Regions from separate parts of the Heyndrickxia acidicola genome, predicted to be linked through region 1. Evidence: riboswitches for the same ligand, from Rfam matches in the RefSeq annotation. Region 1 holds a riboswitch; the other holds the start of a gene.
The links. Region 1 has a riboswitch for FMN ahead of A5N88_RS02390 (ECF transporter S component). Riboswitches for the same ligand answer to the same signal wherever they lie in the genome.

Region 1 (7,721 bases):
AACTTTCCTATCTTATACGCTATTCTCTCAGACCTTATCTTTTTTACCTGCCTCACTGTTTCAGCAGTATGAGAAGAAAGTATTTGATAAAAACGTAAAAAACGTTCCTGAACATCTGTCAGGCCTATTTCAAGACTTCTCTCAGGATTGAGATAATACGCTTCAATTTGATATTCTTCAGGAAGTTCATTTTCAATCATGGATAAAGGCAAGGAATCGTCTCCGGGGCTATATAACAGAATCGCAACACTCGGTTTCCCATCCCTTCCTGCGCGTCCAATTTCCTGGAGGTAGGATTCCATCTGCTGAGGCAAATGAAAATGAATGACAAAACGAATATCCCCTTTATTGATTCCCATTCCAAAAGCGCTTGTGGCGCAAATAACATCTAACTGCCCATATAGAAATTGCTGTTGAATTAAAAGTCTTTGCTCCTGCTCCATTCCTCCATGATAGGCATCCGCCTTAATTCCTTGCTGTTTAAGGAGCAGTGCCATTTCTTCGGCCATTTTTTTACTTGTAAAATAAACAATTCTCGGTTTTTTTAAACTGTTAACAAGATTCATTAATTTCTCTGTCTTCGCTTCAAAATGGTCAAGCTCCTCCACTTGGATAGCAATATTGGGTCTGTCCACTGAAAATACCCATTCATCAACAGGATCCAGCTCTAAAAGCCTGATAATATCCTCTCGCACTTGTTCAGTTGCCGTTGCTGTTAAAGCAAGAGTGACAGGATTATTAAGCTGCTTTCTGATTTGCCCAAGTTTTAAATAATCCGTACGAAAGTCGTATCCCCATTGAGAGATACAATGTGCTTCATCAATAACAAACAAAGAAATCATTAGCCTGCTGCATTTTTCAATTACATAGGGATTTGAGAGCATCTCAGGAGATATATAAATAAAACGGTAATTCTCTAAAGAATCTAACACATTTTTCCTTTCAGCAGGCGATAAAAATGAATTTAAAGCCACCGCTTTTTTCTCCCCCTGTACTCTTAGCTGCTCCACCTGATCCTGCATCAATGAGAGCAGCGGCGATACAATTAGAACAGAACCCTTTAACATATATCCTGGAAGCTGGTAGCACAATGACTTCCCTGTACCTGTAGGAAGTAACGCAAGAGTATGATGTCCATTTAAAACGGAAGTAACAACTTCTTTCTGTCCTTCACGGAAGCTTTCGTATCCAAAATGCTGTTTAAGTGCTTGTTGCATGTTCATGTATCTGTCCCCTTTTTGCCAAAGCCAGCCTGATCTGAAAATAGGAAGCATTTTTAACGGCTTCTTTAATCGGCTTTAATCTTTTAAGGCCCAGAGTCTGCGAGGCAAGAAAAATATTTTGTTCCATTTTTTTATCCAAATACATATCAATTTGAAATTCCGGTTCATTTAATGCAATTTCTATGATATGGTCTTCAATTGTACTGGTTTTAAGGTTTCTCATTTCCGCAATTTCACTGACTGTGTATTGTTTTTTTAATAAGTCATATGTTTTTTGTGTGGAACGTGTCCAAGCGATTTCCTGATATGAATCTGCTATCACCTTATGAAGAATCAGATACTGATCAGGTGTTTCTGTTACTTTTTGAATAAGCGAATGGAGCAGATGCAAAAAACGATACCAATACTCGGATTCCTCCATATTCAAATATTCTGAAGCCTGTTTCATCGTTTTGCCAATATGTTGATAGCCTGTCAAACGAATTACTAAAATTTCCGGATCCTCAGGGGGATTCTCAGATAAAAAATTCGTTAGTTCCTTATACAATTGTCCAGAAAGCTCTTCTTTTGGAAGAGCCTTGTTCTGCAAAAAGCCCTTCATCCAACGAAGTAATGCTTCGTCTCTTTGAATAGGATAATAATGGTTTTCGTTATTAACCAGATTAGACATAACCTGTATGGTTAAACTTAATCTTTTCCAAAGTAAATTAGCCGTATCCTGATATTTCAAGCCATTTATCTGCTTTGGGAAAGGATGGTGAAGAAAAAAAACCTTTATTTGATCAAGTCCTTTTTGAGTTAGCAAGGCATGCGAATCATTTTCTTCAAGTAACATTTGTTTACGCAAGTTTTTAATTATTGCGGCATAGGCTTCTCTTGAAAGAAAAGGATAGGTTTGAAAAAGGTGCCCCAATTGAAAGATATGAGCATCCTGGATGGTTTGGGAGGATTTTTTCCCTTTTAATAAGTGGTAAATTGAATAAATGGTCCTTTCGTTTTTGACTTTATTTAAGGACCAAAGAATGACAGCATCCAAAAAAGTCATAGGCAGAACCCCTTATTTCATGTCTTTTTATGTCTTATTTTATCATAAAAATCTCAATTTTTGTCATATATATTTTCCAACAAATATGAACATGGAGTGAAGAAACCAACGTTTGATTTGCATTTCCTAAGGATTATCTATTGAATTCTTTGGAAATCAGCTTTAGAATAATGAGGGGAATTCTCATTTTCCTGACATCATCCTTGTCATAAAAGCAAAGGGTGTAGAATGATATAGATAAACACTCGCTTAATGCTTTGTACGTTAAGCAGAACTACCAGGAGGTTATAGGATGGCTAAATTTACAATCGTTGATAAAGATACTTGTATCGCTTGCGGTGCTTGCGGTGCCGCAGCTCCAGATATTTATGATTACGATGATGAAGGTCTTGCCTATGTTATTTTAGACGATAACAAAGGGATAGCGGAAGTTCCGGAAATACTCGAGGAAGACCTTCTTGATGCGTTTGAAGGCTGCCCGACTGAATCTATCAAAATGGCAGATGAAACCTTTGATGGTGACCCATTAAAATTTGAATAGTACTATAAAAGCAGAGCGCCCGTTTATCGGCGATCTGCAAAAGACTGGCCGGCTGAAAGATTGTTTTTTTACCTTTTGGCCGGCCAGTCTTTTGACCTCGAGCCGATGGCGCATGGAGCTGGACATCATAGAAAAGCGGAGAGCGCCTGCTCATCGGCATGTCTTTTAACCCCGAGCTGGACATTTTAGAAAAGCGGAGAGTTCCTGTTTATCAGCGTACGGATTTCGTGGTTTACGACTATGATAAAGGAAACAAAAGCGAGTTAGTAAACAGTTGATTTTGACTTATAGCAAAAAAACGCAACCTCCCCGGCGCCAGGTGCTGGAGGTTGACAGAGACTGCATTGATTTAAGAATTTTATACTTATATTTAAAAAAGACTGTGTTAAATTTCAATGTTGATAACTGCTCGATTTTCAGCTTTGCTGAAAGGCGTGTGAAACAGCCGTTTCACAGGAATAAGCAAAAAAACAACAGTGTCCCTTTAACAAAGCCTAAAAAAAACAAAAAAACCAGGTGGTTCAACACCTGATTTTTTTTATTAGATAACGGATCGCTTTTCAATCCATCCCTGCAAACGTGTAAAAATAAGCATGAAAACAAGTGTAACAATAAATCCTTTTATGATATTAAACGGTAAAATACCAGCAATAATGTAGCTTTTAACGTTCGGAATATGCAAATTCGCAAGAACAAAATAGGCTGGCAGGATTACAAAATAGTTTAGTACACTCATTAACACTGCCAGTGAAACAGTTCCTGCTATTAATCCGATTGTCATTCCTTTTTTGGTTTTTAAATGCCTATAGATATAGTAAGTCGGCAATACAAAAAGAAGTCCTGACACAAAATTTGCAGCATTTCCAATCGGTATGCCTACATCACTGCTTACCATCAGATAATTTATGATATTTTTTATCAATTCAACAAGTACTGCGCCAATCGGTCCAAACACCAAAGCAGCTATTAAAGCGGGAATATCGCTAAAATCAACTGTCAAATAGGAAGGGAATGGCGGTATGGGGAATTTAATCAGCATCAGCAGACATGCCAGACTGCTTAACGCCGCTATTCCCACGGTCGATCTAAGATTTACTTTCCTCATTTTCCTCTCTCCTTATGAGATTCACCTCAAGCAGAAGAAAAGCTCGCCATTATTTGGACATCCCCTAAAAATATAAAACCCCAAAGAATAGTATCTTTAGGGGAGTAAAGGCATGCACAAATAAATGTTTTAAATTTTTTTAAAAAAATTCAAAAACATCGGCTAACCTTCATCTTCTCCCATCCAGACTTTACTGTCGGCTCTGGAATCACACCAGATCCTGCCTAAAAGGCTCGCGGGCTTATAAGCTTTAGCTTCATTACCGCCGGTCGGGAATTTCACCCAGCCCCGAAGATGAACCGTATTATTTTACATTTTTTATTATATTATAAAGAAATCTTTTTGGAAAGAATTTTGTTTTCGTTATTGAAGTGTATTGGTTGTAATTCCTCTTGAAAGTGAATATTCCTTCTGATTTCCTTCAAAATGCTCATAAAGAATATTCAATACTTAGTTCGCTTTTATTTTGGAATAGCAATTTTTTGGTTAGGAAAGATTTGGCTTCCTTTATCCTTAAGATGATTTATTGTAATAAGTTTCTTAACTGTTGTATTGTGTTTTTTCGCTATTTCCCATAAGGTTTCATTTTTTGCCACGATGTATATACTTATGTTTTTGCGGTTGTCAATCAAATGAGAAGTTACTCCACCCGATACTTCAATCGCTGGATATGGGTGGTGCTCCAACGCCACGACAGACTGTCCTATTTTTCCTTTTCCAAATACGTCAAAAGGATCTATTGCGTTTACCTTGCTGATTGTCCATTTGCCATTATGTACTTCAAAATGAAGGTGATTCCCAGTGGAATTCCCTGTACTTCCCATCAACCCAATCTCTTCACCCTTTATGACTTTTTCACCCTTTGTAACCAGTCTTTCGTCAAGATGAGCATATACGGTTTCAAATCCATTTAAATGATGAATAAAAACAACGTTTCCATAACTGGAAGAACGATAAGATTTTGTCACTATTCCATTACCCACAGCAAAGATAGGTGTATGGTAACTTCCTGCTATATCTATCCCTTTGTGAAGCCCTCCTCTTGAATCAAAAACATCCGAAATAGTTCCTTCTGCAGGAAAAAACCAGTCTGATGTTTGGTTCATAACGCTTCTATCGGATGCCTGAATCTTATTGTTTGGTGCCAAACCGCTTCCTACTGCCAATAGTATCATGATGTATAAAAATCTTTTCCCTGCTGAACCCATATTAGCCTCCTTAATTTGGCCCTTGTTTGAATGAATCCTCTGCCATACATAAATTGGCCATACTTCCACATTGAAGTTAACAAGAGCATCTTCTATTGTAGACCAAAAGCGAAATATTATACTTTGATCCTTTTATTAAGGGGCCGATTGATAGTTGATCTTTTTTAGCTCATTTCTTTCTTTACTGTAAAATGAGCTAAAAAACGAGCAGTTGTATCAACATTGAAATTTAACACAGCCTTTAAAAAAGCAATCAGGTCTCATCCTGATTGCTTCTTTCGAGTTTTATCTTGTTTGCTATTGCTCAAGGCGGTTCGGTGCTACTGGCACTTCAATTGCTTTTGAAAAATGAAAACCATTCCAGCTGGCAGGTTCAATATTTTGAAAGGTTACAGTGGAATAACCGAAGTCTTTCCCGGTAAGCAGAATCGCTTCAATCATATTCATAGCATTCTTTGGTGATTCCTTTGTTAAATCTACCTTTCTATCAAATCTAACGGTCACATTTTTCCCATCTTGGTTCAACTCCGTCACTCCTATGCCGCCGGTGAAAACGGAATGATATAAATCGTTTGGAGACTTTTTCATGGCAGCTAAAGCATCCGACAGTTGCTTAAAGGTTTGGTCAGAAGGTACGAGATAGCTTTTATTTCCTATGGTATACGAATAATATCCGCTTTTAGGTACTTTATTAATTTGAACATTGTTCACTTCACCAATCTCTCCAATGCTTAATGGCTCCCCTTTTTCATTCTTGAATTCAGCCTCTTTAACAGGCAAGTATCTGAAGCTGTCATTGACCAATTTATCCAGATTAAGCTGAAGAGACTCAGGAATAAATCCTGCCTGATTTTGATAGACCGTAATGCGGATAATTTGATTCGCGGAATCATATGCTAAAACGCTTTTTAAAGGAAAAAATTGATCAAACCCCCATTCCGGTTTGGGTGTTTGGCTGGCAATTTGTTTATATTTATCAAACCAATTCTCAGAAGATTTCGGCACGACTACACTTACTGGAACAGGAATAGCATCATGGGTCAGCACCCCGTAAGTATATACATCATGACTTTTAAGATCACTGGAATAAACGGCACTTCGATCTTCGCTTTCCTGATTTTTTGCTGATTCCATTTTGTTTGATGACAAAGCCGATTGATTTCTTTTTACAGAATCGGAAATTTGTCCTGCAGTTTGATGAATAACCGGCTGTTTTTTTGATACTTGGTGCTGAGGCACATTCGCCGCTGTTAAATGAACATTTTTTTGTGATAATTCAGCCCCTCTGGCGGACTTTGTTTGTTCTTTATTCACCATTGAAACAGCTAAAACCATTATAATAGCAATTGCTGCTGTTGTGGCTGCCGGTATCCATAGAGCTCTTTTTTGCTTGTGTTTATGCTCTTTTCTGCTTTGCACTTTACGATACACCTCTTCTTGGTTTTGTCGATCTCTTATAATGGGCATTTTGCGGAGAAGCTCTTCTATTTGGTGTTCATCTTGATCAAAGTTAGCCATAATTGACTTCTCCTTTCCTTTCTTTTTGATTCATTAATCGTTTCAATACCAATAGAGCCCTATGCTGAGTTGTTTTGACCTTGCTTTCCGTCCATTCCAGCGCTTCAGCCGTTTCCTGTATGTTTAAATGATTCAAATAGCGCATGATTACCACCATTTTCTGGTCTTGGCTGCATTCATCTAAACATCTGTAAAGCTGCTGTATTTCTTCTTTTAAGACAGTTAGTTCCTCAGGAAGTGGTTTGGGATCGCTATAGTCTCTTCCTTTCCAGTCCAATTCTTCGGCAATTCTTAGTCGCCATCGCTTTTGCTTTCTGAAGTAATCAATTGAAACATTTTTTGCAATGGAGAAAAGCCATGTCTTCTCTGAACTTTTTCCTTCGAAGAATCTATAGGATTTTAAAACTCTTAAGTAAACCTCCTGCACAAGATCTTCAGCAAGGTCTCTATCCTTTACCATGTAAAAAATAAACTGATAAAGGTCTTGATGGTATTTTTGGTATATTTCTTGAAAAACGGAGTCCATTTCTATCCCTCCCCCGTTAACTAGTAGTCGAATGAAAAACTAAAAAGTTACAGCATTTCGTAAAATTTTAATACTCTTTCTTCTTTCATCTATTTTAAAGGGAAGAATAGAAAAAGCACAAGTTACCATTTATCCATACAAGGTCTAAATAAGGTAAAATATTCTTTAATTGTTAAATAAATCTATCACATTCTGGCTTCCCATTCGTCAGAAACGGCTTTTCCATACAAATGAGCTAAAAAATAACCAGTGATCAATATGGGCATTTAGCAAAACCTTGCGATGCTGACTTATCGTATGGAGAAGACATCGATATCCAAAGACTCCATTAGTTAATTATTTAATTGTACAAAAAAGCGCCATTTTGAAATGGCGCTTTTTGGTGAATTCACCAAACAGTTTCTCATGAAACAAGATTTATCGGCTTTTTTCTTCACTTTGTGCTTTGTATTCGCGGAAGATAGAAAGAAAATGTCGTGCCTTGTCCAACTTTGCTTTTTACCGAAATACGGCCATGGTGTGCCTCGATAATATTCTTTGCAATAGCAAGACCTA
Region 2 (7,721 bases), 360 kb from region 1:
GGATGGTATGTTACAGATCAATTCGTTTTCTCCCACGGGGTAGTTCCTGGCTGGAACGGAATTAACAGTTATTCACCTAAAAATGATGAATATGTGATCCTTCTTTCCAACTACCAAAATGCCATGAATATTAAACAAATTAAGGATGATATTTACACTCTTTTAAGCGAAGAAAAGCAAACACCTGCAAATGAAGTCAAGGGTTCTTGAGGCAATAGTCCGATATATAAACCTGAATGAAGTCATTCAAGCACAAAGCTGAATAAAGGCAAGAATTCATGCAATAGACCGGAATTCTTGCCTTTTCTTTTTGACTTGATTTTTTGTTGTTAGCCTTGATCAAAATAGATAAGCTGGATTCCTTCTAAAGTATCAAGGTTCAAGATACTATACTTATCTATTTAAAAAGGCTTTGTTGTTTTTTATCTCTAAGTTCATCTATTCATTTCTTACATGAGAAAGCTAGGACGAGCGGAATTCTTTGTCTTCTTAAGAATTCTTCCTCACTGGTGAAATGTTCTCGTTGTGGTGCTCCTTCCCGTAAATCTGTAACTGAAAAACCAGATCCAGTAAGCGCATGAAAGTAATGTTCTATTGTTCGATGATATTTTACTACGATTTGTTCAATCCAAGGTTCCTTTCTTTCTCCCTCAAAAAAATAGTCATCAACTATCCAGTTCCCGCGCTTATCTCCTGTTTTTTTGCTAATAAAAGAGGATGTTGTAAGGGGGTGTTGAACGCTGAACACAAACTTACCTTGTTCTTTTAAGGTATTATACACATTCTTAAACAATAATTGAATATCAGATACATAATGTATTGCAAAACGTGAAGTAACAATATCAAAATTCTCTATTGGATAATGATAAGATTCTATGGTCACATTACTAATTTTCCCATTTTCGCTTTTAATATTATGCTGTGCTGCTGCTGCCATTTGTTTTGAGCCTTCTATACCACTATAAAATCCTGCACCTCGATTTAGTAATTCCTTTCCAAATGAAGCATCACCACAACCTAAATCCAAAATAATCTTATTTTGAAAATCACCAATCAGTTCATCTATGATTGGATTTTCGATTGCATTATTTGGACTATCTTTTCTGTTCCTTCTCTCATTATACTGTGTAAGAAAATCCTCATGATCATAAGCACTTGCCCCTCTGAATTCCATACTAATTCGATTCAACCCTTTCGCACTTCTGTCGATATTTGTGTAATTAAGTGTATAGCCTTAAATATTTATAAAAGAAAAGCGGAATATTCAAAATTTTATGTAGTCAATATTTACAATGGGCTTATCTGAGCCTTTCTTTAATCTTATCTAATATTTATTCAATTCATTCACTAATTAATAATGCCCTAATTAATGGGTGTACACTTTTTTTAAAGGCAGAACGCTCAGGTTGAAAAAGTGTACCAATGAAAAATGGGTGGCTGGTAAGTTCCAATATTCGTGGTTCACCATTTGTATCAGTTCCTGAAATTCTCATACCATTTTTTTGCAGCAAAGTTGCAAATTTTGTATTTAAACCATAATTACAAATACCATACTGTTCGGTAATTTCAATATCGTTGTATATTTCCGCAGCTTTGGATCCTTGTTTAAGAGTAAAAACATGTGTCATTTCACTGACTGAACATCTAAGCGGAGTTACCAGAAGCTTGGAGGAAGCCGGGTTTTCTTCTGCATGGTCTGCATTTGAAATTCCCAGAACATTTCTGGAAAATTCAATAATCATGTGCTGGAATCCTCCACAAGTTCCTAAAAAAGGAACACCATGTTCTCGAGCAAATCGGATTCCATTTAAGGCACCCTGCATACTTGTATATGGACTGGCTGGCACTGCCCATAGAGCATGAAATTTTGCCAGCTTTTGCTCGAATTCTAACTCTAAGGAAGATGTAGGAACCCACTCAATATCGACATTAACATTTAGCTCAGCCGAAGCTAATTTTATAGCTTGTGGGATAGCTCTATGTGCTGCAGCCTTTTCTTTAAAATCTCCAATTAAACCTATGATTCTCAAATTTACCACCTCCAACAAGGTATGCACGTTCCTTATTAAAGCATGCCTTTTTTTAATCCCTGCTTAAACCTAATAGTATCATTCATTAATATTCACTATTCCTTTAAGAATCCCCTTTAGGCCTATAATTCTAATACGATTGAAACTTTCAAGAAGGCTGTTTACCCATAGATTGTTAGTATTTGTATAAAGGAATCTAGGATACATAGGGTTCAGGCTTGTAACAAAATGACTGAGGACGAAAAACTGCCCCGATGCCTTACTTATAACGGATTATCACTTTTGCGAAAAGCAACAATCTATGAAAAACAGTCAATGTTTAAAACCATTAGGTCTTCATCGAAGTACTGCCCGTTAAATTTTAGAGCATTTCTCTCTAAGCCATATACCTGAAAGCCAACGGATTTGTAAAGTTTCTTTGCTGTTTCATTGATAGACACAACTGTTAAATTTATTTGCTCCAAGCCTGGGCATTTTTTTGCCATTCTTATTAGTTCAATTAACAGTAATTTTCCCACACCTTTGCTGCGCGCCTCAGGAGCGATAAACATCCCGTAAACATTCCCTTTATGAGCAGTTTTAAGACTTCTTTCGCGTACAAAAACAGCCATCCCAATTAATCGTTTTCCCTCCTCAAAAGCCCCTAGAACAAATTTATCTTCAGATGGCTTAATACGGTCTTTTACGGCTTCTGGTGTAAAGCTCGCTTCTCTTTCATACGTAGAACCAAATGCTTCCGGATTAATTTTTAAAGCTCTTAATCTTAATTCCTGGTATAGAATTGCATCAGACTCATTTAAAATACGAATATTCATCGGTATCTCCTCTTCCTTTATTTGCAGCACACAGACTTCATTCATAAACTAAACATCACATTGATTAAGCACTCGTTATAAAGTTTGTGATTTAACACTTTTCTTAATTGTACAATATTTATTGTTCGTTTCTTAGAAAATTTTGTTAAGATTCTTGCTACTATTTAGGCGTTTAAAATTTATAAACAAAAAGAAAGAACGTGTGCTAATAAACACATGTCCTTTCTTTACTGTATATTGACCCTATATCAAATTTCACTTTTGGTTTATCGGGAAATTTCTCTGCATAGGTTAGCCATTTCAATAGCTGATACAGCTGCTTCATACCCTTTATTTCCTGCCTTCGTCCCTGCACGTTCAATTGCCTGTTCGATCGAATCTGTTGTCAAAACGCCGAAAATGGCGGGAACACCCGTTTTCAGTCCTATGGAAGCAACTCCTTTTGCTGCTTCATTACATACATAATCAAAATGCGGTGTTGCCCCTCTTATGACAGTACCCAATGTAATAACAGCATCATATTTGCCGCTATCAGCCATCTTTTGAGCAATTAAAGGAATTTCAAATGCTCCAGGCACCCATGCAACATCTATATCATTTTCGTTCACGCCATGTCTTATCAATGCATCTTCTGCTCCGCTTAAAAGTTTTCCTGTTATAAATTCATTAAACCTTCCAACAACCATTCCAATTTTCAAACCAGTTCCAACTAAATTACCTTCAAATGTTTTTGTCATTGCCCTTCACTCCCACGAAATTTATTGTTTTCTTTTTATATAAATTGGCTATTGATTTCCGCTCTAGGTACTCGCTTTCCACTCCAATCATCAGAGTAAAAACATAAGTTCAACCTATCTAGTCACCTGTTTCTTCTTTTCAAAAGAGGAACAGCCTAATAGAAAAAACCGAATTTTATCAAAAAATAGAACTTTACTTATTGGCAGTTTGCAAGCTCTGTCTTTGTTTTCGGTACATTTGCAAATCTTTTATTGTTACCATTTTTAATGAGAACTTTTTTGCCAGCTCCTCAAGTTCTGGAAGCCGTGCCATGGTACCGTCTTCTTTAAGAATTTCACATATCACTCCAGCTGGCTGAACGCCGCATAATTTTGCAAGATCTACAGCAGCTTCCGTATGTCCTGGTCGCTCCAGTACACCGCCTTCCCGGGCAATCAATGGAAAAATATGTCCCGGTCTTTTAAAATCTTCCTCCTTTGATTGGGGGTCAGCCAGTTTTTTGATGGTTTCTGACCGTTCATATGCGGAAATTCCCGTAGTAGTGCTTTGATGATCAACACTGACAGTGAATGCAGTACCTAATTGATCTGTATTCTTTGCAACCATTGGAGTCAATCCTAATTTCTTTGCCAGTTCAGCCTCAAGAGGAACACAGACTAATCCCCTGCCGTATGTAATCATAAAATTAATACTTTCAGGCTCGGCCTTCTCTGCTAATAAGATAAAATCACCTTCATTCTCCCGGTCTTCATCATCGCAAACAATAATGATTCTACCTTGCTGCAGCTCAAGTAAAGCTTCCTCTATTTCTTGAAACATGTGTACGTCCTCCCTTATAAAAATCCCGCATTTTCCAATAAACCTTTGGAAATGCCGCCTTCATTCTTTTGCTGCTTTACAAAATGTTCAACGTACTTTCCAATCATGTCACATTCAATGGACACAATGTCACCAGTCCCTTTTTCACCTAAAATCGTTTGGGAAGCTGTATGAGGAATCAACGAAATAGTAAAACGGCTGGGAGTAACTCCGAATACAGTCAGGCTTGTTCCATCAACCGCTACTGAGCCTTTTAGCAATACATATGAAAGAACTTTCCTGGAAGTCTCGATTTCATAATATATGGCATTTTCTACAGCTTTTTTACTTTTAATAATTCCTACATCATCAACATGGCCCGTTACATAATGACCGCCATATCTGCCTCCTGCTGCCATCGCCCTTTCCAAATTCACCCGGGACGAAGGAGCTAACCGTCTCAGTCCTGTAGAACGAAAGGTTTCAGGCATCACATCCACCGTAAAAGATTTGGAAGTAAAGCTTGTAACAGTTAAACAAATACCATTTACTGCAATACTGTCACCGAGTTTAATATCCTCCAATATTTTTTTTGCCTGAATGGTTAGGAGTTGAGAAGCACCCGACGTCTGAATACTTTGTATAGATCCTATCTCTTCAACGATTCCAGTAAACAATTTTGCACCTCCTGCAGCTGTATAGTTAGACCTGGATGGAAAAAAGGAATTGATCGGGGGGATTTATTTTTTAATTTTAGTTCTGATAATCCTGCCTGTTAATATCCTCTCCAGGGGTTCGTATTTCGAACAATTACGGGAGCCTTTTCGTCGCTTTTAAGGCTGCAGGTCCCTTAACCCCGCTTTTCTGGAGTCCCGCATATCCGCAGCAATCCCCATCTGGTTGGTATCAACATTGAACGATAACAGAGCTTTAAAATTAAAGTCATAAATGAGTATGAATACCAGCAAATTTCACTAATTAGCCTTACCCTCTGCTAGACATTTAAATAATATATCACAATTCTAATAAATGATTCTGGCAAGAATACAAAAAGCCCCTGAATGTAAAAGCACTCAGGGGCAAAAAATGGCAATGCAAATAAAAGGTCAAAAAAGGCATAGTAATCCCTTTAAATCAACCCATTCTTTCAAAAAAATACTCTTCCTTCTCCCATCCAGACTTTCACTGTCGGCTCTGGATTTGCACCAGATCCACCGTTTAGCACATCTATTGCTAAACGGGTCACGGACTAAGAAGCCTCTGCTTCATCACCGCCGGTAGGGAATTTCACCCGCCCCCGAAGGAATATTCAATTTATTCACTATGTTACCCTATAAAAGTGTTTTATGCAATCATTCTGTTTTCTAATGTCATTCATTTATGAAAAATACAGGTAAAAGATTGACTAGCAGTGATGGCTGAATAATAATAGTCACAAGCAGGTGAACAGGATGCCTGTACTTTTAAACAAATCGGGTGAAAAATGATGCATTTTATAACAGATAAACTTATAGTTATATCTCTTTTTCTTTTGCTGATCAGCACTATTGAAACTCTTGCTTATGCCACGAGGCTTTCAGGTGTGAGAGTAGGCTTAATTGCTTCCGCATTATCCCTCTTCAATACCATCGTTCTTGTTTCCAGATTCTCCACAATGTTTCAGCAGCCAATGACGGGGAAGCTCATTCAGGAAGCTCCACATCATGACAAGCTCCACTTTTTAGCAGATCAATACCGTATTTTAATTGGAACCTCTTCCATCGGAACATTAATTGGGATACTGCTTCTTCCAACCTTTATTGCTTTGTTTTCCCGGGCCATCATTCAATTATCCGCTGAAAAAGGCTCCGTTCTGAACCTAACGAAAAAGTGGGGAAACGTAAAAGGCTTAAAAAGAGCTGTTTTCTATTTCCGATTTCCTCGCTTCCATTATCTGAAGGGCTTGAAATTGAAACTCTTTCCAAGAAGGCTGTTTATTTTTAATGTTTTGATCACAGCAATCTATACAGTTGGCGTGTTGTCTTCCTTGTATGCCTCCGTTCTTTCTCCGGAGAACGAAGCTGCAGCCATTATGTCATCCGGAATTATAAATGGAGTAGCTACGATACTTTTGTCTTTGTTTGTAGATCCGAAAGCCTCGGTTTTAGCAGATTCTGTAGCAAAAAAACAAATAAGCTATGTTTACTTGAAGAATTATTCTGTTGCTATGGTAAGCTCAAAATTTCTCGGCACGCTATTGGCCCAGCTCTTGTTTGTACCTGCAGCCTACTATATTGTCTGGTTTTCTAGTTATATCTAATATCTTTTTTTCATTAATGGCAGCTTTGGCTGCTTTTTTTAAAGGATAAGTATAAACTTTTTATTAAATATTTATTTAGCTAGTTAATCATTGTCTGTGTTTAGCGCCTATCGGCTTCTGCGTCTCCTCCCTGCGATTAGTCAACATCTAGTTTCTTTTATCCATGTCGGAGACTACGAAATTCGTTCCCAGATGTGACAGGCGCTTCGCATTTCTTATGCTGTAAAATGGCTTCAGCTAAGACTTCTGCTTAATACTTGCATTATGCAATTAAATATTTGTATAATGATTTTGCTTTTCTATGTTTCAAATCTGTTAAGGCTCGATGAACGAAGCAGGAAGCATAAATGTTATTTCTTTACAGAGGATTCTTTAATCGCAAAAGCATTGAAAATAAGCAACACGTCTTTTTATAAGATGGCTCTGTTAGTTTTGCTTGTTCATTTACTGCAATCAACGTTGAATTCAAAAGACATTGGGTATTACTCAAATATACGCAGCCCTGTTTGTTTGTCCTGCCCGATAAGTTCTGCTCAATCAATATGCGTGAAAAATCTACTTAGAGTTTTAACAGTGTCCAGAAGATAAAAAAACAGCAAGATTTATGATGTATGAAGGATCGCAGAAAAGGATGGATAAAATGGCCAAGAATGAAAAAGATAGCATTGAGACAATAGAGCTTGAAATTGTGATGCTTCTGAGAAGAGCTGACTTTAAAAAAACACTTGATGGAAATAAAAACAGTCTTGACCGTTCTGGTTATCTTCTTTTAACGTTACTTGCAAATGAAGGCCCGCTATCGATCCGAGTTATGGCTGATCGGTTTCAGCTTAATATGTCCACCATTTCCAGACAAGTACATGCCCTTGAAGTGAACGGCCTTATCCAAAGAAAAGAAGATGAACTGGATGCCAGGGTAAGTTTAATTTACATTTCCGAAAAAGGCCAAACTGCTTTAAACGCTTCTAAAAAATATCGAATAGAAAGCTATGAAAATATACTTGAAGGCTGGACAAATGATGAGAAGGGAATTTTTGCGGA

Region 2: it holds a riboswitch for FMN, as region 1 does, so the genes downstream of both, ribE (riboflavin synthase) here and A5N88_RS02390 (ECF transporter S component) in region 1, are expected to answer to the same signal.

Annotation. Positions count from the first base shown of each region.
Region 1 covers NZ_KV440953.1:512,632-520,352, reverse strand. Annotated here, with positions in the region: gene A5N88_RS02410 (RecQ family ATP-dependent DNA helicase) at 1-1,223, opposite strand, end outside; gene A5N88_RS02405 (YpbB family protein) at 1,201-2,268, opposite strand; gene A5N88_RS02400 (ferredoxin) at 2,561-2,809, shown strand; gene A5N88_RS02390 (ECF transporter S component) at 3,351-3,914, opposite strand; FMN riboswitch at 4,082-4,214, opposite strand; gene A5N88_RS24010 (peptidoglycan DD-metalloendopeptidase family protein) at 4,376-5,122, opposite strand; gene A5N88_RS02380 (RsiX family anti-sigma factor) at 5,420-6,640, opposite strand; gene A5N88_RS02375 (RNA polymerase sigma factor SigX) at 6,633-7,199, opposite strand; gene A5N88_RS02370 (ATP-binding protein) at 7,600-7,721, opposite strand, start outside.
Region 2 covers NZ_KV440953.1:868,467-876,187, reverse strand. Annotated here, with positions in the region: gene A5N88_RS04120 (serine hydrolase domain-containing protein) at 1-210, shown strand, start outside; gene A5N88_RS04115 (class I SAM-dependent methyltransferase) at 443-1,174, opposite strand; gene A5N88_RS04110 (CTP synthase C-terminal region-related (seleno)protein) at 1,341-2,030, opposite strand; gene A5N88_RS04105 (GNAT family N-acetyltransferase) at 2,330-2,845, opposite strand; gene ribH (6,7-dimethyl-8-ribityllumazine synthase) at 3,112-3,582, opposite strand; partial or broken gene ribB (3,4-dihydroxy-2-butanone-4-phosphate synthase) at 3,794-4,402, opposite strand; gene ribE (riboflavin synthase) at 4,417-5,058, opposite strand; FMN riboswitch at 5,540-5,690, opposite strand; gene A5N88_RS04085 (lipid II flippase Amj family protein) at 5,868-6,680, shown strand; gene A5N88_RS04080 (MarR family winged helix-turn-helix transcriptional regulator) at 7,321-7,721, shown strand, end outside.